4 regions of the Streptomyces sp. NPDC058579 genome follow, and region 1 is predicted to be linked to each of the others. Evidence: riboswitches for the same ligand, from Rfam matches in the RefSeq annotation. Region 1 holds a riboswitch; each other region holds the start of a gene.

Region 1 (7,692 bases):
TCTCCCGGGTCCTCCCGGCCGACGAACTGCTCCCCGAGGCCCTCGCCGTCGCCGAGACGATCGCCGGGATGTCGCTGCCGGTCGCGATGATGGCCAAGGAGGCGGTGGCCAGGGCCTTCGAGACCACGCTCACCGAGGGCGTGCGCTTCGAACGGCGGCTGTTCCACGCGGTGTTCGCCACCGCCGACCAGAAGGAGGGCATGGCCGCCTTCGTCGACAAGCGACCGCCGGAGTTCCGCCACCACTGATACGGGACCGCCCGAGGGACGGGCCGGGGCACGCGCACGTGCCCCGGCCCGCTAGGGAGCCCTACGACGCCGGCAGCTCGCCCCGTACCGTGCGCGCCGCCGCGACCAGGTTCTCCAGCGAGGCGCGGGTCTCCGGCCAGCCCCGGGTCTTCAGGCCGCAGTCGGGGTTGACCCAGAGCCGCTCGGCGGGAATGGCCTTCAGCCCCGTACGGAGCAGGTCGGCGGCCTCCTCGGCGCTCGGGACGCGCGGGGAGTGGATGTCGTACACACCGGGACCGGCCTCGCGCGGGTAGCTGTGCGCGGCCAGCTCGCGGGCGACCTGCATGTGCGAACGGGCTGCCTCCAGGCTGATCACGTCCGCGTCCAGGTCGTCGATGGCCTGCACGATGTCACCGAACTCCGCGTAGCACATGTGCGTGTGGATCTGCGTGTCCGGCCGGACCCCGCTGGTGGAGAGCCGGAACGCCTCCGTCGCCCACGCCAGGTACGCGGCGTGGTCGGCGGCGCGCAGCGGCAGGGTCTCCCGCAGTGCGGGCTCGTCCACCTGGACGACCGAAGTGCCCGCCGCCTCCAGGTCGTTCACCTCGTCGCGCAGGGCGAGCGCGACCTGCCGGGCGGTCTCGCCGAGCGGCTGGTCGTCCCGCACGAAGGACCAGGCGAGCATCGTGACCGGTCCCGTCAGCATGCCCTTCACCGGGCGGTGGGTCAGGGACTGCGCGTACGTCGTCCAGCGCACCGTCATCGGCGCGGGGCGCGAGATGTCGCCGGCCAGGATCGGCGGCCGGACGTACCGGGTGCCGTACGACTGCACCCAGCCGTGCTGTGTGGCGAGGTACCCGGTCAGCTGCTCGGCGAAGTACTGGACCATGTCGTTGCGTTCGGGCTCGCCGTGCACCAGGACGTCCAGGCCCGCCTTCTCCTGGAAGGCGATCACCTCCTGGACCTCCGCCTTGACCCGCTCCTCGTAACCGGCCGTGTCGATCCGGCCCGCGCGCAGGTCGGCGCGGGCGGTGCGCAGTTCGGCGGTCTGCGGGAAGGAACCGATCGTGGTCGTCGGCAGCAGCGGAAGCCCGAGGTGGGCGTGCTGGGCGGCGGCCCGCTCGGCGTACGGCTGGGAGCGTCGGGTGTCGGCGTCGGAGACCGCGCCGGTACGGGCGCGCACGGCCGGGTCGCGGGTGAGCGGGGACTCCGCGCGGGAGGTCAGGTCGGCCCGGTTGGCGGCCAGTTCGGCGGCGATCGCGGAGGTGCCGTGGGACAGGCCCTTGGCCAGCGTGACGACCTCGGCGGTCTTCTGGCGTGCGAAGGCGAGCCAGCGCAGGATCTGCGGGTCGATGTCCCGCTCGGCGGCGGCGTCGAGGGGGACGTGCAGCAGGGAGCAGGAGGCCGCGACGTCGACCCGGTCGGCGAGACCGAGCAGGGTGCCGAGGGTCGTGAGGGACTTCGCCAGATCGTTGACCCAGATGTTGCGGCCGTCGACCACGCCGGCGACCAGGCGCTTGCCCGGCAGCCCGCCCACGCCCGCGAGGGCCTCCAGATTGGCGGCGGCAGAGCCGGTGAAGTCCAGCGCGAGCCCCTCGACCGGCGCCTTGGCGAGCACGGGCAGGGCCTCGCCGAGCCGGTCGAAGTACGAGGCGACCAGCAGCTTCGGCCGGTCCGTGCGGCCACCGAGCTCGCGGTAGACGCGGGTGGCGGCGTTCAGCTCGGCCGGGGTGCGGTCCTGGACCAGGGCGGGCTCGTCGACCTGCACCCACTCGGCGCCCGCGGCCCGCAGGTCGGCGAGGACCTCGGCGTACACCGGCAGCAGCCGGTCGAGGAGCGTCAGCGGGTCGAAGTCCGCGGCCACCCCGGGCGCGGGCTTGGCGAGGAGCAGATAGGTCACGGGTCCGACGATGACCGGACGGGCCGTCAGGCCGAGGGAGAGGGCCTCCGTCAGCTCGGCGACCTGCTTGGCGGAGTCGGCCGTGAAGACCGTGTCCGGACCCAACTCGGGGACCAGATAGTGGTAGTTGGTGTCGAACCACTTGGTCATCTCCAGCGGCGCGACGTCCTGCGTACCGCGCGCCATGGCGAAGTAGCCGTCGAGAGCGTCGGCGGAGACGGCTTCCCGGTGCCGCGCGGGGATCGCGCCGACCATGACGGTGGTGTCCAGGACGTGGTCGTAGAGGGAGAAGTCGCCGGTCGGCACCTCGTGGACGCCCGCCTCGGCGAGCCGGCTCCAGTGGGCGCGGCGCAGTTCGGCGGCGGTGGTCCGGAGGGCGTCGGCGGTGACGCGGCCCTTCCAGTACCCCTCGATCGCCTTCTTCAGTTCCCGGTGCTGCCCCTGACGGGGGTAGCCGTACACGGTGGCCCGTGCTGCCGCGGCTGCGGGCTTGGTGGTCACGGAGATCTCCTTCGCGAGATGAATCCCTGAGATCCCGGCGACGGGACGAGAACGCGAAGGGTGACCGACCGGACGGCCGACTCGCGCGGTACGCGCCGGTCTCCGTCTGGTGTGGTCGCCGACCCGCCCTCGAGGTCACCGGAATGTCCGCGCACGAATGGTCCGTGCACGGGCAGATGGCAGGTCTTCGGACTCGCGGGCACATCCTCCACGGGGGAGGACACCTACTGGCCGTCGCTTCCCAGACCCCTACGGGTCCAGTGCGTATGACGGCGGTCGTTCCCGCTCACCGCTGCGGGGCAGTCCCGGATTCCCACCGGGTTCCCTCTTACGACGCATCCCGTCCGGCTGACGGGGCGAACCAGCTGCACCGGCCACCCTAAGGGGCCGGCCGGCGCCGTGCCGGGAGATGTCCACCATACGGATGGTGAGGTGAGACACGCCCGCGGGTCCGCCCCGCAGCTCAGGGGGTCAGTCCCGGCCGGGGTACGGGTGGAACCCCCGGCCCGCCTTGCGGCCCAGTAGCCCCGCCTCCACCATCCGCTGGAGCAGCGGGGGCGGCGCGTAGAGGGGCTCCTTGAACTCCTCGTAGAGCGACTCCGCGATCGAGGAGACGGTGTCGAGGCCGATGAGGTCGGCCAGCTTCAGCGGGCCCATCGGGTGGGCGCAGCCCAGCTCCATGCCGGCGTCGATGTCGGCGGCCGTGGCGAAACCGGACTCGGCCATACGGATCGCCGCGAGCAGGTACGGCACGAGCAGCGCGTTGACGACGAACCCGGCCCGGTCCTGCGAGCGCACGACCGTCTTGCCGAGGGCCTCCGTCGCGAAGCGCTCCACGCGGGCGACCGTGTCCGAAGCGGTGTGCAGCGAGGTCACGACCTCCACCAGCGGCAGCACCGGCACCGGGTTGAAGAAGTGCAGGCCCACCACCCGGTCGGCGCGGCCCGTCGCCATGCCGAGGCGCATCACGGGGAGCGAGGAGGTGTTGGTCGCCAGGACCGCCGACGGATCCTCGACGATCTTGTCGAGGCGGGTGAACACCTCGGTCTTGGCCTCCGCGTTCTCGACGACGGCCTCGATCACGAGCTGGCGGTCGGCCAGCTCCTCGAGATCGCCGGTGAAGACGAGCCGGTCGAGGGCGCTCTGCGCGGCGGCCGGCTCCAGCTTGCCCCGTCGTACGGCGCGGTCGAGGGAGGCGGTCACCCGCTCCCGCGCGGCCCGGGCGGCCACGGCGTCCGTCTCGCAGACGATCGTGTGCCGTCCGGCCCGCGCGCAGACCTCCGCGATGCCCGCCCCCATCTGGCCGCCGCCGACCACCCCGACGCGGGTGATCTCCTCGGCGCCCGTGGTCTCGGCGCTCATGGTCTCGGCACCCGTGGTCCCGGCGCCCACGCTCTCGGCGCTCATGAGCGGGGCTCCGCGTGGCGCACGAGGTGGCGGGAGTAGGCGTCCGGGGTGAAGAAGAGCGGCAGTTCGCCGCTGAGGGCGTTCCGTTCGAAGATCGCCCGCACCTCCTCCAGCGGGGCCCACGGGTACCGGGCGCCGAGCGCCTCGAGCTCCTCGTCGAGCAGGCGTACGACGGTCTCCCGGTCGATCAGCCGGTGCCGCACCCACTGCCAGATCTGGACGCGGGCGATCTCGGCGGTCGCCGCGTCCTCCATGAGCCCGTCCAGGGCGACCGCGCCCTGACCGCGCAGCCAGGCCGCGAAGTAGCCGAGTGCGACGGCGATGTTCGTGCGGATGCCCTCCTGGGTGGGCGGTCCGCTGATCCGGCGTACCGACAACAGGTCCGCCGGGGTGACCTCCACGTCGTCCCGCGTCCGGTGGAGCTGGTCCGGCAGGTCGCCGAGCACGCCGTCGAACACCTCGCGGCAGACCGGGACGAGCCCGGGATGGGCGACCCAGGAGCCGTCGAAGCCGTCCTCCGCCTCCCGCTCCTTGTCGAGGCGCACCTTGGCGAGCGCCGCCTCGTGGGCGGCCGGGTCCTTGCTCGGCACCTGGGCCGCCATCCCGCCGATCGCGTGCGCGCCCCGCTTGTGGCAGGTGCGCACCAGGAGTTCGGTGTAGGCCCGCATGAACGGCGCCGTCATGGTGACCTTCGCCCGGTCGGGCAGGAGGAAGTCGGTGCGGTGGCCGAAGGTCTTGATCAGGCTGAACAGGTAGTCCCAGCGGCCCGCGTTGAGACCCGAGCTGTGCTCGCGCAGCTCGTAGAGGATCTCCTCCATCTCGAAGGCGGCCGTGATCGTCTCGATGAGCACGGTGGCGCGGACCGTGCCCCGGGGGATGCCGAGCAGCTCCTGCGCCAGCAGGAACACGTCGTTCCAGAGCCGGGCCTCGTACCGGTTCTCCAGCTTCGGGAGGTAGAAGTACGGGCCGTGTCCCGCGTCGATCTGGCGCTGCGCGCAGTGGAAGAAGTACAGACCGAAGTCGACGAGGGAGGCCGGCACCGGGGCACCGTCGAACTCCAGGTGCTCCTCCAGGAGGTGCCAGCCGCGCGGCCGTACGACGATCGTGGCGAGCCGGTCGCGGTCGGCGAGCCGGTACTCCTTGCCGTCCTCGCTGGTGAAGTCGATCCGCCGGTCGATCGCGTCGCGCAGGACGACCTGGCCGCCGACGACGTTCTCCCAGGTCGGCGCCGTGGCGTCCTCGAAGTCCGCCATCCACACGCGGGCACCGGAGTTGAGGGCGTTGACCGCCATGCGGCGGTCCGGCGGACCGGTGATCTCGACCCGCCGGTCGGTCAGACCGGGCGCGGGCGGCGCGACCCGCCACGAGAGATCGTCGCGGACGACGGAGGTGATCGGGGAGAAGACCAGCGGGGCCCCGCCGGCCAGGCGCAGGGCCTGGCGGCGGCGCTCCTTCATCAGGTCCAGTCGGCGTTCGCCGAACGCCTCCGCCAGCTTCCCGACGAAGTCCAGGGCGGCGGGGGTGAGGATCTCGGCGTGCCGGTCACCCGGTGCGGCGAGAACGCGGACACGGTGGGTCAGCGCGGTGGTGGGCATCGGATTCTCCTGGGGTGGGACCTGAGGGAGGCTGGACGGGACCCGATTGAGGCGGGGGCATGACCCGGTGGAGGCCGGGCGGGACCCGGGGCCGGGCCCTGGGACGGGACCCGGGGCCGGGCCGCCTGGCGGGGCCCCGGTTTCAAGGGCCTAGTGGAACTGCTCTTCCTCCGTGGAGCCGGCCAGGGCCGTGGTGGAGGAGGCCGGGTTGACGGCGGTGGAGACCAGGTCGAAGTAGCCCGTGCCGACCTCGCGCTGGTGCTTGACGGCGGTGAAGCCCTGCGCCTGCGCGGCGAACTCCCGCTCCTGCAGGTCGACATAGGCGGTCATGCCGTGCTCCGCGTAGCCGCGGGCGAGGTCGAACATGCCGTGGTTGAGGGAGTGGAAGCCGGCCAGCGTGATGAACTGGAACTTGTAGCCCATCGCGCCCAGTTCGCGCTGGAACTTGGCGATCTGGTCGTCGTCCAGGGCCGCCTTCCAGTTGAAGGACGGCGAGCAGTTGTACGCGAGCATCTGGTCCGGGTACCGCGCGTGGATCGCCTCGGCGAACTCCCGCGCCTGCGCCAGGTCGGGGGTGCCCGTCTCGACCCAGATGAGGTCGGCGTACGGGGCGTAGGCGAGGCCGCGCGCGATGACCGGGCCCATGCCGTTACGGACCCGGTAGAAGCCCTCGGCCGTGCGCTCGCCGGTCACGAACTCGGCGTCGCGCTCGTCGACGTCGCTGGTCAGCAGGGTCGCGGCCAGGGCGTCGGTGCGGGCGACGATCAGGGTCGGGGTGTCGGCGATGTCGGCGGCGAGGCGGGCCGCGTTCAGGGTCCTGATGTGCTGCGCGGTGGGCACGAGGACCTTGCCGCCGAGGTGGCCGCACTTCTTCTCGGACGCGAGCTGGTCCTCGTAGTGGATGCCCGCCGCACCGGCCGCGATCATCGCCTTGGTCAGCTCGAAGGCGTTGAGCGGTCCGCCGAACCCGGCCTCGGCGTCGGCGACGATCGGCGCGAGCCAGTCGGTGGTGTCGTCGCCGCCCTCGGCGGTCGCGATCTGGTCGGCGCGCAGCAGGGCGTTGTTGATCCGACGGACCACCTGCGGCACCGAGTTGACCGGGTAGAGGCTCTGGTCGGGGTAGGTGTGACCGGCCTGGTTGGCGTCGGCGGCGACCTGCCAGCCGGAGAGGTAGATGGCCTGGAGGCCCGCGCGCACCTGCTGGACGGCCTGGCCGCCGGTGAGCGCGCCGAGCGCGTGGACGTAGTCCAGGTCGTGCAGCTGCCGCCAGAGCCGCTCGGCGCCGCGCCGGGCAAGGGTGTGCTCCTCGCGGACGCTGCCGGACAGCCGCAGCACGTCCTCGGCGCTGTACGTGCGCTCGATGCCGGCCCAGCGCGGGTCGGTCGCCCAGCGCTGGGCGAGCTGCTCCGCGGTCGGGTTCGTCGCTGCCATGATCGTCACCGTCTCCTTGGTTCTGTTGCGTTTGCCAAGCCCTGCACGGCTCTCCCCGTGGAGCTCCTGCGGGGTGGCACTAGGTGTCTCGTGATGGGTCGCGGCCCGCCGGCGCCCGGACGGGGCGGAGGTGAGCAATCTGGCCGCTCCAGGCTTGTCGCGTGGCCAGGACGGCCGACATCAGGGCGTGAATCGGGTCCCGGCTCCGGTTCGAGCCTGTGGGGTCCGGCGGGCCGCACTCAGACTCTGGCACTGGCACGCAGTGCCATCAATCGTGGAGCCATGCCAAGTTCTGCGAATCTTCCGGAGCCGGATTGCCAAGATTGCGAAGGGTGCGAAGCGTGCCGCCTGACGTACGCTGCCCCTGTCCCGGACAGACACGGAGGAGGAGCGCGCGGTGGCCAAGACGTACGCGGGGGCGCGGCTGCGGCGGCTGCGCGAGGACCGCCGGATGAGCCAGGCGGAGCTGGCCCGGACCCTGGGCATCTCGCCGAGCTATCTGAACCAGATGGAGCACGACTCCCGCCCGCTCACCGTGCCCGTGCTGCTGCGGCTCACCGAGACCTTCGGCGTCGACCCCGGCTTCTTCTCCGAGCGGGACACCGGCCGCCTGGTCGCGGACCTCCGGGAG
Region 2 (7,692 bases), on a different contig from region 1:
TCGACAAGCTGGTCGAGGGCTCCGGGCCCAGCGGGGTGTACGTCCACGTGGACGACGTGGACGAACACCACGCGCGGGCGGTGGCCCACGGCGTCGAGATCGTGATGCCGCCGACCGACCAGGAGTACGGCTCGCGGGACTACATCGCCCGCGACGGCGAGGGGAACGTCTGGAGCTTCGGCACCTACCTGCCGGGGGCCACCGGCTGAGGAGGGGGCGGGGAGCCCGGACGGAGAACCGGGGCGGAGAGCAGAGACACAGAGCCGGGGTGCGAAGCCCTGCGGAGACCCATGGCGGAGAGCCCGGGCGCGGGGGCCCGGGCCGCTGAGCGTCAGGCTCCCCCGGTGTGCACCTGGAAGGCCGCCCGGCGGACCGCCTTGGCGAGGGCGGGGTCGGGGTGGGCGGCGGCGAGGGCGACCAGGACCTGGACCGTACGGGGGTGGCCGATGGCGCGGACCTCGTCGAGGAGCGCCGGGACCGTGCCCTGGACGGCCGACTCCAGGTGCCGGACCAGGAGCGTGCTCTCGCCGTGGTCGGCGACGGCCGCGGCGGTGTCCACCCAGAGCCAGGTGGCCTCCTCGCGGGTGAGCACCTCGGGGGCGTCGTCGGGGTCGGCGCCCTCGTACTCGGCGAGCCAGAGCAGGGCGTACGGCCGCAGCGAGACCTCCTCGGCCGCGGCGCGGACCTCCGCCTCGGCGGGGGCCCCGACGACCCGGAGCGCCTCGAAGGCGAGGCCGCGCAGCAGGGCGTCCTCGCCGCGGGCGACGGCGATCAGCTCGGCGACCGCGCCGGCGAGGGTGCGGGCCGCGAGCCAGGCGCGGTACTCGTCGCGGGCGGGTCCTGGGGTGAGGCCGGCGCAGCCGCGGAGCATGTCCTCGGCGGACTGTTCGATGTTGCCGGCCGGGCTCTGGGCGGCGACGCAGATCTGCTCCAGCTTGACCCAGACCGCCCAGTTGCCGAGCGGGGTCAGGGTCGCCTGACGGCCTTCGGACCCCTCGCCGAGGGTCAGGGCGCCGACGGCGGCGAGCCCTTCCAGGGCCCAGTCGAGCAGCGCGGCGAACCGGTCGGGCCCGGCGGCGGAGGCCGTGACGGGGGCGGGGGCGCCCTCGACGGGCACCTCGCAGCGCTCCTCGCGCAGTTCGTCGACGCGCTGCCCGAGCAGGTCGAGCAGGGCCGGGACCACCACGGGTCCGGCGGAGAGCTGGAGGAGCGAGAGCACCTGGGGGACGGCCTCGACGACCTCGGCGACGGCGCCGGGGGCGACGTCCTCCGGAGCGGGGTGGACCAGGGACCAGGCGTCGAAGAGGGCGACCCAGCCGCGCAGCACGGCGGAGTCGTCGCGGTCCCAGGCGTGCAGCCGCCAGCCGGGGCGGGCGGTGTCGCCGTGGAGCTCCACGAGTCCGGCGAGCCGGGCGCGGTCCCAGCCGGCCCGGATCTGGCCGGGTGTCAGGTCCAGCGCGGCGGCGGCCCGTTCCTGGTCGGGGACGGCCTGCGGGCGGGGTGCGGCGGCGGTCCCGGGCTCGGCGTCGAGGGCCGCCCAGCGGGCGATCCGTACGGCGTCGGCGAGGACGGTCCGGGCCTGGCGGGCCAGTTCCGCGCGGGGCGGAGTGCCCTCCGGCGGGCGCGGGGCCGGGCGGGTGCGCCGGGTCGTCACGGCCCGCCGGGCGGTGGCGAGTGCCCGCGGTCGGACAAGTCGGAGTCTGGAGTTGCGCGCCAATTGCTCATCGGGCTTTCGAGACGTCACGGAGGCAGTCTTCCCGTTGACGGCCCGAAAGCCCAATCGGAATCGAAGGACGCCCGCGCCGGGCCCCGGCCGTGGCGCCACCGCGGCCCGGCGCGGGGCAAGCGGAAGACTCGTGGAGGGCTCGCGGGAGCGCTACAGAAGGGGGGTGAGGAAGCGGCGCAGGGCCTCCTCGTAGCGGATCGGGTCGGCGTTCCACATCGCGGCGTGCGGGGCGTTCCTGACGGTGTGGAGGGTGACCAGTTCCGGTCGGCGGGCGGCCAGTTCGAGGGAGGGTTCCCAGGGGGCGATCGTGTCGCCGGGGCCGTGCAGGACGAGCGTCGGTACGCGCAGGGCGGCCGGGTCGGCGACTTCCGGGAGCCGGTCGCCGTGGGGCCAGCCCCGGCCGGTCGCGGCGCGCACGGCGAGCGGGAGCAGCGGTCCAGGGACGCCCCGGGCGGCGGCGAGGTTGCGCAGGGTGGCCTCCCGGTCGAGGACCGGGGAGTCCAGGACGAGGCCGCGGATGACGTCCCGTACGCCGGATTCGGCGGCGGCGTGCAGGGCCATCGTGGCGCCGGTCCCCCAGCCGTGCAGGACGACGTGCTCGGCGCCCCGGCGGACGGCGTAGCGGACGGCCGCGTCGACGTCGCGCCACTCGGAGTCGCCGAGGTGGCCGAGGCCGTCCGGGGACTGCGGCGCGCCCTCGTCGCCCCGGTAGGAGAGGCAGAGGACGGGGATCTGCCGGCGGGAGAGGAAGGGGACGAGGTTCAGGGGGTGCCGGCGGGTGGTGCCGATGCCGTGCAGGGCGATGACCCAGGTGGAGCGCGGCCCGGGGACGAGCCAGGCGGGGAGGGAGCCGAGTTCGCCGGGGATCTCGACGTCCTCCTGGGCCACGCCGAGGGCGGTCTCCGGGGTGCCGCTGTGCAGCTCGGGCGTGAGCCGGACCCGGGCGCCGGGGCCCAGGTCGCCGTGCTCGACGCGTTCCAGGCGCCGTACGACGGTGTCGGCGGTGTGCGGCACGCGGTCGAGGACCGGGCCCACGACCGCGTGGACGCCGGGGCCCTCGATCCCGTACGTACCGGGGCGCAGGGAGGCGAGGCTGCGGGTCAGGGTGACCTGGCCGGGGCCCGTGGCGTGCACGGTGAGCCGGGGGTCGCCGGGCAGGGGCCGTCCTGACGTCGCCTTCAGGGCGATGTCACCGGCGTACCGACCGGCCGCGAGCGCGGCCGCACCGGCACCGAGCAGAGTGGTGACGGCCGCTGCCGTCGCTGTAGCGGGGCGCACGGTCCCAGTGTCGACACGTCGGGCCGGGGCTGCCACCGGACGAACCCGCCCGTGGCGGTCCCCTGTGAGAGTGACGTGGATCTCGTTGCGGGTCCCTCGGCGGGATGACGACCCTCCGGGCCCGTCCACGGGCTGACACGGGCGAGGGTGGGCGAAGCGGGCGATGTCCCCTGTTTCCGGTGACGGCACGGATTACCCGGGGTCGCACGGCGCTCACATCGTGGACAGAGCGTTCACGCAAGGCCCCTCGGCGGCTCAAGCGGAATGGCTGGAACCCGATTTGGGACACCACAACGCCCGGCCCAGTTCACCTTCCGTTCACTCAGGTTGCCTACGTTCGTCCAGCCACTGACGTCAAACGATTGCCTGGGTAAATGGAACACATCACGCTGCTGCTCGCGATTGTGGTCGTGACAGCTCTCGTGTTCGATTTCACGAACGGTTTCCACGACACCGCCAACGCGATGGCGACGACCATCTCGACCGGTGCCCTCAAGCCCAAGACCGCGGTGGCCATGTCCGCCGTGCTCAACCTGGTCGGTGCCTTCCTGTCCGTCGAGGTCGCCAAGACGATCTCCGGCGGGATCATCAACGAACAGGGCATTCGTACTGAAGTGATCTTCGCGGCGCTCGTCGGCGCCATCCTCTGGAATCTGCTGACCTGGCTCCTGGGTCTGCCGTCCAGCTCCTCCCACGCACTCTTCGGCGGACTGATCGGCGCGGCCGTGATGTCGGCCGGCTGGTCGGCCGTCAACGGCTCGACCGTGGTCAGCAAGGTCCTGATCCCCGCGATCGCCGCGCCGCTCGTCGCCGGCCTCGCCGCGATGGCGGCCACCAAGCTGACGTACAAGCTCGGCTCCAAGACGGAGACGAAGGCCACCGCAAAGGGCTTCCGGGCCGGCCAGATCGCCTCCGCCGGTCTCGTCTCCCTCGCCCACGGCACCAACGACGCGCAGAAGACGATGGGTGTCATCACCCTCGCCCTGGTCACCGGCGGCGTCCTCGCCCCCGGCTCCAACCCCCCGATGTGGGTCGTCGTCTCCGCCGGTATCGCCATCGCGCTCGGCACCTACCTCGGCGGCTGGCGCATCATCCGCACCATGGGCAAGGGCCTCACCGACCTCCAGCCGCAGCAGGGCTTCGCCGCCCAGACCAGCGCGGCCACGGTCATCCTGGCCTCGTCCAACCTGGGCTTCTCGCTCTCCACCACGCAGTCCTGCTCCGGCGCCGTGATGGGCGCGGGCCTCGGCCGCAAGGGCGGTGTCGTCCGCTGGTCGACCGCCACCCGGATGTTCGTCGCCTGGGGTCTGACCCTGCCCGCCGCGGGCCTGGTCGGCGCCGGCGCCGAGTTCCTCACCAAGCAGGGCCCCTGGGGCGTCGCCGTCGTCGCGGTCCTCCTGGTCGCCGGCTCGGCGGTCATCTGGGCGCTCTCCCGCCGCAAGCCGGTCGACCACCACAACGTCACGGCCGACGAGATCGACGGCGAGCCCGCGGGCGTCGTGACCACCGCCATCGCGGCCGTCACCCCGCCGGCCCCCGCCGGTTCCTTCGCCACCGTCGCGGACGACGACCTCAAGACCACCATCCCCTCGCCGGCCCCCACGGACCCGGCAGCCCCCGCCGCCTCGGCCGCGGTGTAAGGAACCAACGACATGAAGATCGACTGGGCAGCTCTCGGCTCCGTCTTCGGAGTCAGCCTCGTGGCGACCGTCGCCCTCGTGGGCCTCTTCACCCTCGGCATCATCGGCCTCTCCAAGCAGGAGCAGGCCGCGGCCCAGGGCGGCTCCGCGGCCATGGCGCGCACCGGCGCGTACGCCTGCTTCGCGCTCTGCGCGGCGGCCGTCGCGTACGGCATCTATCTGATCGTCGTCTGACGACGATCCCGCTCCGCCGGCCGGGCGGGTCGCACCTTCGGGTGCGGCCCGCCCGGTCGTCGTTTCACCGGGTCCGTGTGGTGCTTCGCACAGTGTCCCGCCGCAGGTCAAGCGTGAGTTGACGGGTGTTCGCACACGTGGTGGACTTCCGGGGCCATTACGGCGGCAAACAGAGGAAGCCCGGTGCGAATCCGGCGCGGTCCCGCCACTGTGACCGGGGAGTCGCTCCCCCGGGAGCCAGGAACTCTCGCCGCCGGTCACGTCGAGCCAGGGCGCGGACCCTGAGTGAGGACACAGCGCCATGCCCGGCCGCAGTGCTGCCCCAGGTGTATTCGCTTACGGCGCGGCCGCCGGCCTTGCCGCCGATCTGATCGTCGGCGACCCCCGCCGCGGCCACCCGGTCGCCGCGTTCGGGCGCGCCGCAGGGGCCGTCGAGAAGCTGCTCTGGCGCGACCACCGCGGGTGGGGCGCGCTGCACACCGCCGTCTGTGTCACGGGCGCCGCGGGCGCCGCCGCGCTGGCCGCCCGTACCGTACGTGACCACCCCCGGGCCTCCGCCGCGCTGACCGCCGCCGCCGTGTGGGCCGTCGTCGGCGGGACGACCCTGGGCCGGGAGGCCCGCGCGATCGGCGGGGCGCTCGCCGCCGGCGACCTGGACGTGGCCCGGGAGCGGCTCCCCCATCTCTGCGGGCGCGATCCGCAGTCCCTGGACGGTCCGGCAATGGCCCGCGCGGTCGTGGAGTCCGTCGCCGAGAACACCTCCGACGCCGTCGTAGGGGCCCTGGTCTGGGGCGCGGTCGCGGGCGTACCGGGCCTGGTCGGCTTCCGGGCGGTGAACACCCTGGACGCCATGGTCGGCCACCGGTCGGCACGGTACCGGCGGTTCGGCTGGGCCTCGGCCCGGCTCGACGACGTGGCCGGCTGGCCGGGCGCCCGGCTGACCGCCGCGCTGGCGACGGTGGCCGGGGGCGATCCGCGGGGGGCGGTACGCGCCTGGAAGGCGGACGCGGCGAAGCACCCGAGCCCCAACGCCGGCCCGGTGGAGGCCTCCTTCGCGGGGGCGCTCGGGGTACGGCTCGGCGGGACGCTGTCGTACGGCGGCCGGGTCGAGCACCGGCCCGTACTGAACGGGGAGGGACGGGCCGTGGAGGTCGCGGACATCGAACGGGCGGTCCGGCTCTCGCGCCGGGTGACGGGGCTTACGCTCGCCGTCTGTGTGGGCGGACGGATCGTGGCGGGCGCGCTGAAGGCGCGTGCGGTGAAGCGGAGGACGATATGAGGGGCGGCGGGCTGCTGGTCGCCGGGACCACGTCCGACGCGGGCAAGAGCGTCGTCACGGCGGGCATCTGCCGCTGGCTGGTCCGGCAGGGCGTGAAGGTCGCCCCGTTCAAGGGCCAGAACATGTCCCTGAACTCCTTCGTGACCCGGGAGGGCGCGGAGATCGGCCGGGCACAGGCCATGCAGGCCCAGGCGGCCCGGGTCGAGCCGACCGCGCTGATGAACCCGGTCCTCCTGAAGCCGGGCAGCGACCGCTCCAGCCAGGTCGTCCTGATGGGCAAGCCGGTGGGCGAGTTGAGCGCGCGCGGCTACCACGGGGGGCGGCAGAAGGAGCTCTTCGAGCCGGTGATGGCGTGCCTGGAGGAGCTGCGGGGCACGTATGACGCCGTGATCTGCGAGGGGGCGGGCAGTCCGGCCGAGATCAACCTGCGCCGGACCGACATCGTGAACATGGGCATCGCGCGGGCCGCGCGGCTGCCGGTGCTCGTGGTCGGGGACATCGACCGGGGCGGGGTGTTCGCCCAGTTCTTCGGCACGACGGCGCTGCTCGCGCCGGAGGACCAGGAGCTGATCGCGGGCTATCTCGTGAACAAGTTCCGCGGCGACGTGACCCTGCTCGAGCCGGGGCTCGACATGCTGCTGGGGCTGACCGGGCGGCGTACGTACGGTGTCCTGCCGTACGCGCACGGGCTCGGCATCGACGAGGAGGACGGACTGCGGGTCTCCCTGCGGGGCGCGGTCCGCGAGTCGGTCGTCGCGCCGCCGGTCGGCTCGGACGTGCTGCGGGTCGCCGTGTGCGCCGTACCGCTGATGTCGAACTTCACGGACGTGGACGCGCTGGCGGCCGAACCGGGCGTCGTCGTGCGGTTCGTGGACCGGGCCGAGGAGCTGGTCGACGCGGACCTGGTGATCGTGCCGGGCACCCGGGGCACGGTGAAGGCCCTCGCGTGGCTGCGCGAACGCGGGCTCGCGGACGCGTTGGCCCGGCGCGCGGCGGAGGGCCGGCCGGTGCTCGGCATCTGCGGCGGCTTCCAGGCGCTCGGGGAGCGGATCGAGGACGAGGTCGAGTCGAAGGCCGGCACGGTCGACGGGCTCGGGCTGCTGCCGGTACGGGTCCGGTTCGCGGCCGAGAAGACGCTCGCGCGGCCGGTCGGCGAGGCGCTCGGTGAGCGGGTGGAGGGGTACGAGATCCACCACGGGGTCGCGGAGGTCCTTGGCGGGGACCCGTTCCTGGACGGGTGCCGGGTCGGCGCGGTCTGGGGCACGCACTGGCACGGCTCGCTGGAGAGCGACGGCTTCCGCCGGGCGTTCCTGCGGGAGGTCGCGGCGGCGGCCGGGCGGCGCTTCGTCCCGGCCCCGGACACGTCGTTCGGGACGCTCCGCGAGGAGCAGCTGGACCGGCTCGGGGACCTGATCGAGGAACACGCCGACACGGACGCGCTGCTGCGGCTGATCGAGCACGGGGCGCCGGCGGGGCTGCCGTTCGTGCCGCCGGGGGCGCCGTGAGCTGCGCCCGGCCTTCGGCCGGGCTTGGGT
Region 3 (7,692 bases), on a different contig from region 1:
GGGTCTTGTCCCAGGCCGGGACCGGGCCGTTGCGCTCGGCGAGGTCGGCGGAGGCCTCGTACGCGGCGAGCATGATCCGCTCGGCGATCCGGGTGGAGAGCGCCCGCGCCTCGGGGGAGTCGAACGGCAGCTTCAGCTGGAAGAAGACGTCCTGGAGGCCCATCGCGCCCAGGCCCACCGGGCGCCAGCGGGCGTTGGAGCGGCCGGCCTGCTCGGTCGGGTAGAAGTTGATGTCCACGACCCGGTCGAGGAAGGTGACGGCCGTACGGACGGTCTCGTCGAGCCGCTCCCAGTCGATGTCCGAACCGACGACGAACGCACCCAGGTTGACGGAGCCGAGGTTGCACACGGCCGTCTCCCCGTCGTCCGTGACCTCGAGGATCTCCGTGCAGAGGTTCGAGGAGTGGACCGTGTGGCCGGGCTCGGCGGTCTGGTTGGCCGTACGGTTCGAGGCGTCCTTGAAGGTCATCCAGCCGTTGCCGGTCTGGGCCAGGGTCCGCATCATCCGGCCGTACAGGTCACGGGCCGGCATGGTCTTGCGGGCAAGCCCCTTCGCCTCGGCGGCGCGGTACGCGGCGTCGAACTCCTCGCCCCACAGGTCGACCAGCTCGGGCACGTCCGCCGGGGAGAACAGCGACCACTCGGCGTCCGCGTTGACCCGGCGCATGAACTCGTCCGGGATCCAGTGCGCGAGGTTCAGGTTGTGCGTACGCCGGGCGTCCTCACCGGTGTTGTCGCGCAGCTCAAGGAACTCCTCGATGTCCGCGTGCCAGGTCTCCAGGTAGACCGCGGCCGCGCCCTTGCGCCGGCCTCCCTGGTTCACGGCCGCCACGGAGGCGTCCAGGGTCTTCAGGAACGGCACGATGCCGTTGGAGTGCCCGTTGGTGCCGCGGATCAGCGAACCGCGGGCACGGATGCGGGAGTACGACAGGCCGATGCCGCCCGCGTGCTTCGAGAGGCGCGCGACCTGGTGGTACCGGTCGTAGATGGAGTCCAGCTCGTCCAGCGGGGAGTCGAGGAGGTAGCAGGACGACATCTGCGGGTGACGGGTGCCGGAGTTGAAGAGCGTGGGGGAGGACGGCAGGTAGTCGAGCCGGCTCATCAGCCGGTAGAGCGCGGCGACCTCGTCGAGCGCGCGGGTGGAGTCGTCCTCGGCGAGGCCGCAGGCGACGCGCAGCATGAAGTGCTGCGGGGTCTCGATCACCTGGCGGGTGATCGGGTGGCGCAGCAGGTAGCGGGAGTAGAGGGTGCGCAGACCGAAGTAGCCGAAGCGGTCGTCCGCCTTACCGTCGATGAGCGCGTCGAGACGGTCGGCGTGCAGCTTGACGAAGTCGGCGGTGCGGTCGGCGATCAGGCCCTCGTGGTGACCGACGGCGACGGAGGCGGAGAAGCAGACCGAGCCCTGGGAGGCCGCCTCGTCCGCGATCGTGATGGTCAGCAGCCGGGCCGCGAGCCGGGAGTAGGCCGGGTCCTCGGCGATGAGACCCGCGGCCGCCTCGGTGGCCAGCTCGCGCAGCTCCGCCTCGTCCGAGCCGGCGTTGCGGCCCCGCAGAGCGGCGGCGGCGACCTTGCCGGGGTCGGTGTCCGTGAGGTCGGCGGTGAGGTCGGTCAGGGTCCGCAGGAGCACGGTCCCGGGTCCGTCGCTCTCGTTGCCGTCGCTCTCGATCGCTGCGGCCGGATCGGCGGGCGCGATGGTCACGTGGGGCTCTCCCTCGCTCGGCTCGGGGCCGGCGCGGGAGGCGGGCGGCGGCTCCCCGAAGGCAGGGGAGAACCGCGCCACGGCCCACTCCGCGAGGCCCAGACGTCTGTGACACCCGGAACGGAAGGACCGGGTGCGCTGTCGGCAGGTCTTCGGACTGACCGGACGGACGAAGCCGTCAAAAGCACACCGTTGCGGGACAGTTCCGGATTCGCACCGGATTCCCCTGCGACGACAGCGAGCACGAGCATACATGTGGGGGGCGCCGCTCTTGGCACCCCCCACATGTTGTGTCGCCCCCGAATTCGTTCGGGAATCAGGGAATACCCGGGGGTCACAGCTCCAGGGCGTACGTGAGCAGCGGCTCCATGTCCGGGATCGGCTTCCAGTCGCGTTCCGGAGTGCGGACGAAACCCATCCGCTCGTAGATCCGGTGCGCGCCGGACATGCCGCGCTGCGTGGAGAGCCGGACCCGTACGCACCCTTCCAGGGTCCGCGCCCGCTCGACACAGGCCCGGACGAGCGCCTCGCCGACCCCTCGGCCGCGCGCCGCCTTCGCGACCGCGAGCATCCGGAACTCCGCCTCGCCCGCCCCGGCGAGGTCGGCCCACGGCCGGTCTCCGGGGGTGAAGGTCACCCCGCCGAGCAGCCGCCCCGAGCGGTCCGCCGCGACCAGGACCTCGGCCTCGGCGTCGCGCCGGGCCACGTCGCGCAGGACGTGCAGGTAGTCGTCGTCCTCGCCGAAGTCGAGGTGTCCGTCGTCGAGGAAGGCGCGGGCGGTGATCTCGCCGAGCGTCTCGTACTCCTCGGGCCGTACCGCCCTGATCGTGATGTCCATGGCCCGCAGTCTGCCCGAGGGGCACGGCGAAGGGCCCGGGGATTTCCGCTCGGAAACCCCGGGCCCTCACGTGGTGCCGTTACGGCGTCAGTGCGAGCTCACGCCGACCTTCGGCAGCTCGGTCGAGACGCCCTTGTCGCCCGCGTCCGCCGTGTAGTCCGACGGCGAGGTCTCGTCCACGCCCTCCGGCGCCTTGACGGCCTTCAGGACGAAGGTGAGGACGACGGTGACGATGACGTTGAGCACGAAGGCGGTGAGGCCGATGTAGCCGATCTCGCCGATCCCCGGGATCTCGGCGGACGAGCCGCCGAAGTGCTTCTGGGTCGGGCTGGCCACGCCGTACGCCGCGGCCGTGCCGTAGACCATGCCGACGGCCCAGCCGGCGAGCAGCGCCCAGCGGTGGAACCAGCGGGTGAAGAGACCGCCGACCAGGGCCGGGAGGGTCTGCAGGATCCAGATGCCGCCGAGCAGCTGGAAGTTGATCGCGACCGTCTTGTCCATGGTGAGGACGAAGGCCAGCGCGCCGACCTTGACCAGCAGCGACACCAGCTTGGACACCTTGGTCTCCTGCGCCGGCGTGGCGTCCGGCTTCAGGAAGTCCTTGTAGATGTTGCGGGTGAAGAGGTTGGCGGCGGCGATCGACATGATCGCGGCCGGTACGAGCGCGCCGATGCCGATGGCGGCGAAGGCCACACCCGCGAACCAGTCCGGGAACATGTTCTCGAACAGCTGCGGGATCGCCAGCTGGCCGTTGGAGACCTTGACCCCGGCGGCGATCGCCATGAAGCCGAGCAGCGCGAGCAGGCCCAGCATCAGCGAGTACAGCGGAAGGATCGTGGTGTTGCGGCGGATCACGTCACGGCTGCGCGAGGAGAGCGTCGCCGTGATCGAGTGCGGGTACATGAAGAGCGCGAGCGCCGAGCCGAGCGCGAGCGTCGCGTAGCCCCACTGACCCATCTCGCCGGGCACGAGCGCGCCACGCGGCTTGTCGGTCGCCGGGTTGATCGTCGCGTACGCCTCGCCGGCCTTGGCGAAGATCTCGTCGAAGCCGCCCAGCTTGATCGGGATGTAGATGATCGCCACCGCGATGACGATGTAGATCAGCGTGTCCTTGACGAAGGCGATGAGCGCCGGGGCGCGCAGGCCCGAGGAGTACGTGTACGCCGCGAGGACACCGAAGGCGATGAGCAGCGGCAGGTCCTTGATGAACCAGTGCGTGTTCTCGCCGCCGCCGACGCCCATCACGTCCAGGACGGCCTGGATGCCGACCAGCTGGAGCGCGATGTACGGCATCGTCGCGAGGATGCCGGTGAGGGCCACCGCGAGGGACAGGCCCTTGGAGCCGAAGCGGCCGCGGACGAAGTCCGAGGTGGTGACGTACCCGTGCTTGTGCGACACCGACCAGAGGCGGGGCAGGAAGGTGAAGATCAGCGGGTAGACCAGGATCGTGTACGGCACGGCGAAGAAGCCGGCCGCGCCCGCCGCGTAGATCGCCGCGGGGACCGCGACGAAGGTGTACGCGGTGTAGAGGTCGCCGCCGAGCAGGAACCAGGTGACCCAGGTGCCGAACGACCGGCCGCCGAGGCCCCATTCGTCGAGGCTGTTCTCGTTCGCGGCCCTGCGCCAGCGCGAGGCCAGGAAGCCCATGACCGTGACGGCCAGGAAGAAGAAGATGAAGACGGCGAGTGCGACGCCGTTCACGCCGTCGTTCATCGCGACGCACCTGCCTTCCGGGCGCGCTGGTCACGCTGCCAGAGCACGTACGCGATCATCGTCAGCGCGGTCGAGATGACGACCCACGCCATCTGGTACCAGTAGAAGAACGGGATGCCGATGAACGTCGGCTCGACCTTCGCGTACGAACTCACCCAGAGCATCGCCACGAAGGGGGCGAACAGGCAGAGCGCCACGACGACCCTTAGGGGCGTGACGGTTGGTGGTTTGCCCTGTGGCTCTTCCGACGTCTCTTCGGACATACGGCGGACCGTCCCCTCGCTGATCACCTGTTGTAATGCGCAGGAAATCTAGGGGACGGTTTCGCGGTATGGAACCCCTGTCCGGATAGCGGACGGTGGGTGTGCGGCCTTTTGTCAGCCGTTGGGGCGCTTGAGCCTGGCAACGAACTTGTATCGGTCGCCGCGGTACACCGAACGCACCCATTCGACCGGCTCGCCCTGGGCGTCCAGCGAGTGGCGGGAGAGCATCAGCATCGGCAGGCCCACGTCCGTACCGAGCAGGCCGGCCTCGCGCGGCGTGGCGAGCGAGGTCTCGATGGTCTCCTCGGCCTCGGCGAGGTGCACGTCGTACACCTCGGCGAGCGCGGTGTAGAGCGAGGTGTACTTCACCAGCGAACGGCGCAGCGCGGGGAAGCGCTTGGCCGAAAGGTGCGTGGTCTCGATCGCCATCGGCTCGCCGCTCGCGAGCCGCAGCCGCTCGATCCGCAGGACGCGCCCGCCGGGGGAGATGTCGAGCAGCCCGGCCAGCGTGTCGTCGGCCGTGACGTACCCGATGTCGAGCAGCTGCGAGGTGGGCTCCAGGCCCTGGGCGCGCATGTCCTCGGTGTAGGAGGTGAGCTGGAGCGCCTGGGAGACCTTGGGCTTGGCGACGAACGTGCCCTTGCCCTGGATGCGTTCGAGCCGGCCCTCGACGACCAGTTCCTGGAGGGCCTGGCGCACGGTGGTGCGCGAGGTGTCGAACTCGGCGGCCAGGGTGCGCTCGGGCGGGACCGGGGTGCCGGGGGGCAGGGTTTCGGTCATGTCGAGCAAGTGCCGCTTCAGCCGGTAGTACTTGGGTACGCGCGCGGTGCGGGTGGCGACGCCGCCCTCTTTGTCCGTGCTGCCCGCGTCCGTGGCCATGGCCTGCCTTCCCGACTGCTGTGCTGCTGCCGTCACCGGCTCCTCCGTCTGTCGCGGCTCACATGGTGGCACGGACCGGTCACGGGTCGTCGCCCTCCCTCAGGTGTCGGTCCGATAACGGACGCGACTGCCCTTCTTATACACCCTTGACACCCCTAAAGGTCTAGGCCAAGCTCCGGGTACTGGTCTAAACCATTAAAGACCAGGTCCCAGCCCCACGAGCACTACTCGACGTATGTCTTCGCGCGGTGGGGGGGTTGCAGGCATCCCTGAGGAGGGTGGCGTGAAGCGCAAGCTCATCGCGGCGATCGGCGTCGCGGGCATCATGGTCGGCGTCGCGGCATGCGGCGGTACCGACAAGAGCGGGGACAACGCCGGCGGAGACGCCAAGGAGCTGACCGTCTGGCTGACGGTCGACGCCCAGAACAACTGGCCCGAGCTGGTCAAGGCCGCCGATGACGCGGTGACGAAGAAGCACCCGGGCATCAAGATCAACCACGAGTACTACGGCTGGCCGGACAAGAACACCAAGCTCGACGCGGTGCTCGCCACGGACAAGGCCCCGGACGTTGTCGAAATGGGCAACTCCGAGATGATCAGCTACATGGCCAAGGGTGCCTTCGCCGAGGTCGACGCCTCGAAGTTCGAGAACTCGGACAAGTGGCTCGACGCCCTCAAGGACTCGGTCACCTACAACGGCAAGACCTACGGCGTCCCCTACTACGCCGGTGGCCGCGTGGGCACCTGGCGCAAGGACATCGCCGCCGAGGCGGGCGTCAAGGCCGCCCCGAAGACCTGGGCCGAGCTGACCGCCGCGCTCGACGCCATCCAGAAGAAGAAGGGCGACAAGTTCAGCGCCTGGTACCAGCCGTCGCCGGACTGGTACGCCGCGATGTCCTTCGTCTACGAGGCCGGCGGCTCCATCGCCAAGCAGGAGGGCGACAGCTGGAAGGCGAACCTGTCCTCGCCGGAGTCCGTCAAGGGCCTCAACGAGTACAAGAACATCGTCGACAAGTACATGCACGGCGACAAGACCAAGGACGAGTCCGACCGCCCGGTCGTCTTCGGCCAGGGCAACTCCGCCACGATCTTCGCCGCCGGCTGGGAGGGCGCCACCGCGGCCGCCCCGGAGAGCGACAAGGTCGGCGGGCTGAAGGACAAGCTCGAGAACTTCGTGATGCCCGGCCCGTCCGGCAAGAACCTCCCGGTCTTCCTCGGCGGCTCGGACCTGGCCATCCCGGTCAAGTCCAAGGCGCAGGGCGTCGCGGCCGAGTGGATCGCCGCCTTCACCGGCGCCGAGGGCCAGAAGGGCCTCGTCGCCAAGGGCAACCTGCCCAACAACAAGGCGGACCTCGCCCCGCTGAAGGCCGACCCGGCCACCACGGTCGCGGCCACCGCCGCCGAGTCCAGCTGGTTCGTGCCGACCGCTCCGGGCTGGGGCCAGGTCGAGAAGGCCCAGATCCTCAAGACGATGCTCATCGAGATCGCCAACGGCAAGAAGTCGGTCGACGCCGCCGCGAAGGACGCGGACGCCGCGATCGACAAGGTCATCAACACCAAGTGACCTATGGGCAGGGCCCCGTCACCACGATGACGGGGCCCTGCTTCCCGTACCACGAGAGGGATCGTTGAGGAGCACGGGATGAGTGCCGCAGACACAACCACCGCGAAGGTGCCGCCGGTGCGGCAATCGCCACCATCCGGCTCCGGAGCCGGTACCCCGAAGCCGGGGAAGAAGCCGACCGCGGGCGGGGGTGGGATCCCATGGCTGCTGCTCGCGCCCTGCCTGCTCGTCCTGTTCCTGGTGCTCGGCTACCCGCTCGTGCGCCTGGTCACCCTCTCCTTCCAGGTCTTCGGACAGCCCCAGCTCTGGGGCTTCCAGGAGGCCGAGTGGGCCGGCCTCGACAACTTCACCAAGATCCTCGGTGACGCCGAGTTCTGGGCCGTCGTCCTGCGCACCGTGATCTTCGCGGGCGGCGCCGTGATCGCCACGATGGTCATCGGCATGCTGATAGCCCTGCTGCTCCAGCGGGTCTCCGGCTGGGTCAAGATGCTCATCAACATCGCGCTCGTGGCGAGCTGGGGCATGCCCATCATCGTCGCCACCGCCATCTTCAAGTGGCTCTTCGACGCCGACTACGGCGTCCTCAACTGGCTGCTCAGCAGGATCCCCGGCGTCGACATGATCGGCCACAACTGGTTCGCCAGCGGCCCGCAGGGCCTCGCCGTCATCATGCTGCTCGTGGTCTGGGGCGCCGTGCCCTTCGTCGTCATCACCCTGAGCGCCGGTCTGACCCAGG
Region 4 (7,692 bases), on a different contig from region 1:
GCGCGGTGGCGCATGAGCCAGAGGAAGAAGGGGCCGCCGATGAGCGCGGTGAGGACGCCGACCGGGATGTCCTGGGGCGCGGCGACGGTCCGGGCGGCGAGGTCGGCCAGGATCAGGGCGAGCGCGCCGCCGAGCGCGGCGACCGGCAGGAGGCGGCGGTGCGGGGCGCCGACGGCCATCCGGGCGGCGTGCGGGACCATCAGGCCGACGAAGCCGACGGCCCCGCTGACGGAGACCATGACGGCGGTGACGAGCGAGGCCAGGACGAAGACGGCGGCCCGGAAGCGGGCGGTGTCCAGGCCGAGGACGGTCGCGCCCTCCTCGCCGACGAGGAGCAGGTCGAGCGGGCGGGCGAGGGTGACGAGGAGCGCGGTGCCGAGGGCGACGACGATCGCGGGCAGGGCGAGGGAGTCCCAGCGGGCGGAGCCGAGGCCGCCGAGGGACCAGAACATCGCCTCCTGGACGTGCTCCGGCCGCCGGGACAGGACGAGGAGCAGGGTGGTCAGCGCCGACAGGATGTAGGAGACGGCGACGCCCGCGAGGACGAGCCGGGCGCCGGTCATCGTGGAGCCGCGCCGGGCCAGGGCGTAGACCAGGACGAGGGCGAACAGGGCGCCCGCGAAGGCCCCGGCGGGCATGGCGACGGTGGTGGTGACCCCGCCGCCGATGCCGAGGACCAGGACGAGGACGGCCCCGCCGGCCGCCCCGGAGGAGATCCCGAGGAGGAAGGGGTCGGCGAGCCGGTTGCGGACGAGGGCCTGCAGGACGGCGCCGACGACGGCGAGTCCGGCGCCGACGACCGCGCCGAGCAGCACGCGCGGCAGCCGGACGTCGAGCACGATCGTGCGGTACGGGGACGGGGCGGCGCGGCCGGTGAGGATCTCGACGACCTGGCCCACGGGTATCCGTACGGAGCCGAGGGCGACCCCGACGACGACGGCGACCGCGAGGGCCGCGAGGAGGCCGGTGACGACGAGACCGTACGGGAGCGGCCCCCGTACGGGGGCGGCCGCCTTCACCGGCGCCCGCCCCGTCACCGACGTCACCGGTTCGGGTGGAGCTGGGCGGAGAGCTTGTCGACGGCGGCCGGGACGCGGACGCCGAGGACCGCGTCCGAGAGGGGCATGACGGCGAAGCGCTTGTTCTTGATCGCCGGGACGTCCTTGAGGGCGGGGTCGTCCAGGAGGCGCTTCTTCTTCTGTTCGACGGTCGTGGAGCCGTAGTCGTAGATGACGATCACGTCGGGCTTGCGGGCGACGACCTGCTCCCAGGTCGCGTCGCCGAAGGTCTTGTCCAGGTCGGCGAAGACGTTGCGGCCGCCGGCCCGGGTGATCAGCTCGTTGCCGATGCCCTTGCCGCCGGCCGTGAACGCGGTCTTGTCGCCGCTGTCGTAGACGAAGACCGACACCGGGGCGACCCCCTTGAGCCGCTTCTCGGTCGCCGTGACGGTCTTCTTCGCTTCGGCGGTCCAGTCGGCGCCGCGCTCGGGGACGCCGAAGGTCCGGGCGACCTCGTCGACCTCCTGGTAGAGGTCGGCGAGGGAGGAGGCGCCGGAGGGGCAGTACTCCATGTTGAGGCGGCTCTCGATGCCCGACTTCTTCAGGTCGTCGCGGCCGCGCCCTGCCTTGGCGTCGAAGGCGCTGGCGTAACCCCCGTAGACGAAGTCGGGGTTGGCGGCGAGCAGGGCCTCCTTGGAGGGGTACTCCTTGGAGAGCACCGGCACCGCGTCGTACGCCTTCTTGTACGCGGGCAGGATCCGGTCGTCGAGGTAGGCGGTGCCGGCCAGGGACTTCTCCAGGCCGAGGGCGAGCATGACCTCGGTGACGTGCTGGTTCATGGTCACGGCCCGCTTCGGCGGCGCCTGGAAGGTCGTCTTCACACCGCAGTTGGAGACGGTGTACGGGAATCCCGGCGCGGACTTCCCCGCGGGGGCGGCCTGCTCCGCGGGGGCCGCGCAGGCGGCGAGCAGCGGGACGAGGGCTGCGGCGGGCAGCAGGGTACGGCGGTGCCGGGTGAACACGGACGTGCCTCCTCCGGGGATTTCCACGTCCCCAGTCGGTGGTGAGAGGCGGCAGGTCAGTTCCTGGCTCCCAGCGAGCGAAGTCGCTGGTCACAGTGGCGGGACCGCGCCGGATTGCACACCGGCTTCCTGGGTCCTGCCGCCCTTGATTGTCGCGTCAGTCTCTCAGACGGTCATACGACCTTCGCGGGTATCCCTCACACGTACTCCTCGACCACCTTGATGTCCTCTTCCGTCACGACGCCGTCGACGATCGTGTAGGAGCGGAACTGGAAGGGGCCCGCGCCGTCGGTGTCGGCGGTGGAGACCAGGACGTAGTGGGCGCCGGGCTCGTTCGCGTACGTGATGTCGGTGCGCGAGGGGTAGGCCTCGGTGGCGGTGTGCGAGTGGTAGATGATCACGGGCTCCTCGTCCCGGTCGTCCATCTCGCGGTAGAGCTTCAGCAGGTCGGCCGAGTCGAACTCGTAGAACGTGGGCGAGCGCGCCGCGTTCAGCATCGGGATGAACCGCTCGGGGCGGCCGCTGCCGGCGGGACCCGCGACCACGCCGCAGGCCTCGTCGGGGTGGTCCGCGCGGGAGTGTTCCACGATCTGGTCGTACAGGGCCCGGGTGATGGTCAGCATGGCGACAGGATAAGCAGACGGGCCGCCCCGTACCGAGGAGTGGTACGGAACGGCCCGAATGCCGAGACGGAGCAGGTCAGGAACGCTTCACGAAGGCCGCGCCCTGCGGGTTGCGCGCCTTCAGGATCAGGTACGAGACACCCAGGAGCAGGCCCCACAGGGGGGCGCAGTACAGCGAGATCCGCGCGTCCTTGTCGATGCCCATCATCACGATGACCATGCCGATGAAGGCGAGCGAGAAGACGCTGAACCAGATGCCGCCCGGGGCCTTGAAGGAGGACTGGGGCAGCTCGCCCCGGTCGGCCTTGAGGCGGAAGCGGATCTGGCAGACCAGGATCATGATCCAGGCCCACATGCCGGAGATGGTCGCGAAGGAGACGACGTAGTTGAACGCCTCGCCCGGCCACTGGTAGTTGATCCAGACGCCGACCATCATCAGCCCGGCCGAGAAGGACGTACCGGCCAGCGGCAGGCCGTTCTTGGTGAGCTTGGTGAAGAACTTCGGGCCCTGGCCGTTGAGCGCGAGGTCGCGCAGCATGCGGCCGGTGGAGTACATGCCCGAGTTGCAGGAGGACAGCGCGGCGGTCAGCACGACGAAGTTCACGATCGCGGCGCCGATGCCGAGGCCCATCTTCTCGAAGGCCGCGACGAACGGGGAGATGCCCGGCTGGAAGTGGGTCCACGGGACGACCGACAGGATCATGATCAGCGCGCCGACGTAGAAGACGGCGATGCGCCACGGCACGGTGTTGATGGCCTTGGGCAGGACGGTCTTCGGGTCCTTGGACTCGCCCGCCGTGACACCGACGAGCTCGACGGCGAGGAAGGCGAACATGACCATCTGCAGGGTCATCAGGGTCGAGCCGATGCCCTTGGGGAAGAAGCCGCCCTCGGACCAGAGCAGGCTGACCGAGGCGGTGTCACCGGCGTCGGAGAAGCCGATGGTGAGGACACCGGCGCAGATCAGGATCATGCCGACGATCGCGGTGACCTTGACCATCGAGAACCAGAACTCGAGCTCGCCGAAGAGCTTGACGGAGATCAGGTTCGCGAGGAACAGGACGACCGTGAAGATCAGGGCGAAGACCCATTGCGGCTGATCGAGCCAGCCGTTGGCGTTCTTGGTCCAGTACTGCATGTACGCGGAGGCCGCGGTGACTTCGGTGATGCCGGTGACGACCCAGAAGAGCCAGTACGTCCAGCCGGTCACGAAGCCCCAGAAGGGGCCGATGAACTCGCGTGCGTACTCCGAGAAGGAGCCGGACACGGGCCGGTACATGAGGAGCTCGCCGAGCGCCCGCATGATGAAGAAGATGACGAGGCCCGCGATGGCGTACGCGAGGATCAGGCTCGGTCCCGCCTTGGAGATGCCCTTGCCCGCTCCGAGGAAGAGGCCGGTGCCGATGGCGCCGCCGATCGCGATCATCTGGATCTGGCGGGCGCCGAGTGCCCGGTGGTAACCCTCGCCGTCGGCGGAGTCCGCGGCCTCATTGCCGTCGTGCTGCTTGTCGACCTGCACTGAGGTCATGTTGATGCGCCTTTCTCCACGCTGATCCCCCCGGATATGGCTGGAGTGCTACCGGCGGTCAGCCGGCCAAGCGCCCCCGGGGACATGGGTGGCGTCCCCGAGTGGTCGTGAAGATTTATCACGGGGGAAACAGTGATCGAGGTGGGGCGTTGTGGCGCACGCCACATGAAAAAGGGGTCAAAAGCCACTCAACAGGACCAGTAAGAACACTTTGGTGACGTATTCGTTATCCGGATTTGAGTGTCCGCTGAGCGAACGGCGCGCTACCGGCCGGTATCAGGCGGCGGGCATCAGGCACCTGGCATCAAGCGCCCGGCACCCGGCATCAGGCGCCCGGCACCCGGCATCAGGCGCCCGGCATCAGCGTCTCGACGAGCGACTCCTGGAGCGCGCCCAGCCAGAGGTACGCCATCACCATCGGCTTGCGCGGGTCGGAGTCGGGCAGCCGGTACAGCTCCCCGCTCTCGTCCTCGTCGGTGACCTCGAGGCGCGTACCGATCGTCAGCCGCAGGTCGTTGAGCGCGCCGAGCCAGGCCCGGGACTCGTCGGCGGTGAGCTTGAGGACGGCGCCGCCGTCCTCGTCGGTCGGGGTGAGCGCGTCGAGGGTGCGGATCACCATGAGGGTGTCCTGCCGCTTGCGGGCGCGCAGGTCGTTCTCGGTGAAGCGGCGGAAGTCGGCCGCCGCCGAGCGCAGCTCCTCGCTCTCGTCCGCGTACGCGTCGGGGAAGAGCCGCTTGAGCGCGGGGTCGCTCGGGGCCTCGCTCGGGCCCTCGGCGAAGAGCGCGGCGAGCGGGTCCTCGCCCTCGACGGGCTCGTCGCCCGGGCCGATCAGCTCCATGAGCTGGACGGCGAGGGAGCGCAGGATGGCGATCTCGACCTCGTCCAGCGCGACGGCGGCGCCGCCGCCGGGCAGGACCTCGAAGTGTCCGGCCATCAGCCGCGGTCCTGGGTGAGGGTCGCCCACAGCCCGTAGCCGTGCATCGCCTGCACGTCCCGCTCCATCTCCTCGCGCGTACCGCTGGAGACCACGGCCCGGCCCTTGTTGTGCACGTCGAGCATCAGCTTGTGCGCCTTGTCCTTGGAGTAACCGAAGTACGCCTGGAAGACGTAGGTCACATAGCTCATCAGATTGACCGGATCGTTGTGGACGAGAGTCACCCACGGCACGTCCGGCTCCACGACGGCGAAAGTCTCTTCAGCCGATTCCGTGCGTTCGATCTCAATAGGCGCGACGCTCACTTACCCCATGCTGCCACCTCGGGAGGGGGGTCGCACAAACGGGTCAGCCCTGGTGCGCTCGAACGGAGGGGGCGCGGAGCCGGCCTGCGGGCGACCCGGAGCCGGCCCCGAGCCGACCCGGAGCCGACCCCGAACTAGAAATCGTCAATCTGACGATTTCTGCGGTAGCATCGCTGACATGAACGCTGCGGACCTTGGGCTCCCGGTGGACGTGCCGTCGACCGCGCTCTTCACCGACCAGTACGAGCTGACCATGCTCCAGGCGGCCCTCCGGGCCGGCACCGCCGAACGACGCTCCGTTTTCGAGGTCTTCACCCGCCGCCTGCCCGAGGGCAGGCGCTACGGCGTGGTGGCGGGCATCGGACGGGTCCTCGACGCCGTCGAGAACTTCCGCTTCGACGCGGACGTCCTCGGCTTCCTGCGCGAGCAGGCGATCGTGGACGAGCCGACGCTCCGGTGGCTGGCCGGCTACCGCTTCTCGGGCGACATCTGGGGCTACCCCGAGGGCGAGGTGTACTTCCCCGGCTCCCCGATCCTGCGGGTCGAGGGCTCCTTCGCGGAGTGCGTGCTCCTGGAGACCGTGATCCTCTCGATCCTCAACCACGACTCGGCCATCGCGGCCGCGGCCTCCCGGATTTCGGGGGCGGCCGGCGGGCGGCGGCTCATCGAGATGGGCGCCCGGCGCACCCACGAGCTGGCCGCCGTCGCCTCCGCCCGCGCCGCCTACGTCGGCGGCTTCGACGCCACCTCGGACCTGGCCGCCGGGTTCCGTTACGGCATCCCGACCGTCGGCACCTCCGCGCACGCCTTCACCCTGCTGCACGACAGCGAGCGGGACGCGTTCCAGGCCCAGGTGGAGACCCTCGGCCGCGGTACGACGCTGCTCGTCGACACCTACGACGTGGCCGAGGCCGTCCGTACCGCCGTCGAGGTGGCAGGACCGGAGCTCGGCGCCGTGCGCATCGACTCCGGGGACCTGCTGCTCGTGGCGCACCGGGTGCGGGCGCAGCTGGACGAGCTGGGCGCGACGAACACCAAGATCGTGGTCACCTCCGACCTGGACGAGTACGCCATCGCCTCGCTGGCGGCGGCTCCGGTCGACGCGTACGGGGTCGGCACGCAGCTGGTCACCGGCAGCGGGCACCCGACCTGCTCGATGGTCTACAAGCTGGTCGCCCGCGCCCAGTCGGCCGACCCGAAGGCGCCGCTGACGGCGGTGGCGAAGAAGTCGCTCGGCGGCAAGGCCTCGGTCGGCGGCCGCAAGTGGGCGGCGCGCCGGCCGGACGCGGAGGGCGTCGCGGAGGCCGAGGTCGTCGGTACGGGCCCGGTGCCGCCGGAGCTCGCCGACCACCAGCTGCTCGTGGAGCTGGTCAAGGGCGGCGACGTGGTGGCCCGCGAGCCGCTGGAGGCGGCGCGGGCGCGGCACATCGCGGCGCGTGGCGGGCTGCCGATGTCGGCGATCCAGCTGTCGCGGGGCGAGCCGGTGCTGCCGACGGAGTACGCGTAGCCGGTACGCCCGTACGCGTGGGGAGTACGTGTAGGGAGTACGTGTAACACCCTGCGAGGCCCCCTCCCGAAGGGAGGGGGAAGTCTCTAGGCTCGAAGCCATTCCCCCCGCCCGACGCCTCGCCCGACCCCCGTCCGTAACCCAGCTCCCCTCGCCGGCCCACCGAAGGACACCCGCCATGCACCGCGCATTGATCGTCGTGGACGTTCAGAACGACTTCTGCGAGGGCGGCAGCCTCGCGGTGGCGGGGGGTGCGGATGTCGCCGCCGCCATCACCGACCTGGTCGGGGAGGCGGCGGGCGCCGCGTACCGGCACGTGGTCGCGACCCGCGACCACCACGTCGACCCGGGCGACCACTTCTCCGACGAGCCGAACTACGTGACGTCCTGGCCGGTGCACTGCGTGGCCGGGACCGAGGGCGTCGGCTTCCACCCGAACTTCGCCCCCGCGGTCGCCTCCGGCGCGATCGACGCGGTGTTCGACAAGGGGGCGTACGAGGCGGCGTACAGCGGCTTCGAGGGGCGCGACGAGAACGGGACGACCCTGGCCGAGTGGCTGCGGGCGCACGACGTGGCCGAGGTCGACGTCGTGGGCATCGCGACGGACCACTGCGTCCGGGCGACGGCGCTCGACGCGGCCCGGGAGGGGTTCCGTACGCAGGTCCTGCTCGACCTCACGGCGGGCGTCGCCAAGCCGACGACCGAGCGGGCCCTGGAGGAGCTGCGCGGGGCCGGGGTGGAGCTCACGGGCAAGCCCGTGGTCTGACATACCCCT

Evidence for each region. Region 1 has a riboswitch for cobalamin ahead of metE (5-methyltetrahydropteroyltriglutamate--homocysteine S-methyltransferase). Riboswitches for the same ligand answer to the same signal wherever they lie in the genome.
Region 2: another riboswitch for cobalamin. It lies ahead of ACFWRO_RS25050 (cobalamin biosynthesis protein); the one in region 1 lies ahead of metE (5-methyltetrahydropteroyltriglutamate--homocysteine S-methyltransferase).
Region 3: another riboswitch for cobalamin. It lies ahead of ACFWRO_RS35580 (ribonucleoside-diphosphate reductase subunit alpha); the one in region 1 lies ahead of metE (5-methyltetrahydropteroyltriglutamate--homocysteine S-methyltransferase).
Region 4: another riboswitch for cobalamin. It lies ahead of ACFWRO_RS23860 (ABC transporter substrate-binding protein); the one in region 1 lies ahead of metE (5-methyltetrahydropteroyltriglutamate--homocysteine S-methyltransferase).

What each region holds. Positions count from the first base shown of each region.
Region 1 is NZ_JBHXPI010000002.1:480,002-487,693, forward strand. Features, by position in the region: gene ACFWRO_RS05020 (enoyl-CoA hydratase) at 1-248, shown strand, start outside; gene metE (5-methyltetrahydropteroyltriglutamate--homocysteine S-methyltransferase) at 310-2,628, opposite strand; cobalamin riboswitch at 2,789-3,009, opposite strand; gene ACFWRO_RS05030 (3-hydroxybutyryl-CoA dehydrogenase) at 3,100-3,990, opposite strand; gene aceB (malate synthase A) at 4,032-5,630, opposite strand; gene aceA (isocitrate lyase) at 5,781-7,061, opposite strand; gene ACFWRO_RS05045 (short-chain fatty acyl-CoA regulator family protein) at 7,459-7,692, shown strand, end outside.
Region 2 is NZ_JBHXPI010000026.1:16,542-24,233, reverse strand. Features, by position in the region: gene ACFWRO_RS25075 (VOC family protein) at 1-209, shown strand, start outside; gene ACFWRO_RS25070 (hypothetical protein) at 332-1,744, opposite strand; gene ACFWRO_RS25065 (alpha/beta hydrolase) at 1,877-3,004, opposite strand; gene ACFWRO_RS25060 (anion permease) at 3,379-4,644, shown strand; gene ACFWRO_RS25055 (hypothetical protein) at 4,657-4,878, shown strand; cobalamin riboswitch at 5,003-5,148, shown strand; gene ACFWRO_RS25050 (cobalamin biosynthesis protein) at 5,180-6,157, shown strand; gene ACFWRO_RS25045 (cobyric acid synthase) at 6,154-7,662, shown strand.
Region 3 is NZ_JBHXPI010000066.1:2,805-10,496, reverse strand. Features, by position in the region: gene ACFWRO_RS35580 (ribonucleoside-diphosphate reductase subunit alpha) at 1-1,699, opposite strand, end outside; cobalamin riboswitch at 1,825-1,967, opposite strand; gene ACFWRO_RS35575 (GNAT family N-acetyltransferase) at 2,034-2,537, opposite strand; gene mctP (monocarboxylate uptake permease MctP) at 2,625-4,250, opposite strand; gene ACFWRO_RS35565 (DUF3311 domain-containing protein) at 4,247-4,513, opposite strand; gene ACFWRO_RS35560 (GntR family transcriptional regulator) at 4,628-5,392, opposite strand; gene ACFWRO_RS35555 (extracellular solute-binding protein) at 5,676-6,956, shown strand; gene ACFWRO_RS35550 (carbohydrate ABC transporter permease) at 7,035-7,692, shown strand, end outside.
Region 4 is NZ_JBHXPI010000023.1:52,649-60,340, reverse strand. Features, by position in the region: gene ACFWRO_RS23865 (FecCD family ABC transporter permease) at 1-1,037, opposite strand, end outside; gene ACFWRO_RS23860 (ABC transporter substrate-binding protein) at 1,043-2,020, opposite strand; cobalamin riboswitch at 2,057-2,221, opposite strand; gene ACFWRO_RS23855 (Mov34/MPN/PAD-1 family protein) at 2,218-2,643, opposite strand; gene ACFWRO_RS23850 (amino acid permease) at 2,720-4,171, opposite strand; gene ACFWRO_RS23845 (DUF2017 domain-containing protein) at 4,518-5,105, opposite strand; gene clpS (ATP-dependent Clp protease adapter ClpS) at 5,105-5,410, opposite strand; gene ACFWRO_RS23835 (nicotinate phosphoribosyltransferase) at 5,589-6,917, shown strand; gene ACFWRO_RS23830 (isochorismatase family protein) at 7,096-7,683, shown strand.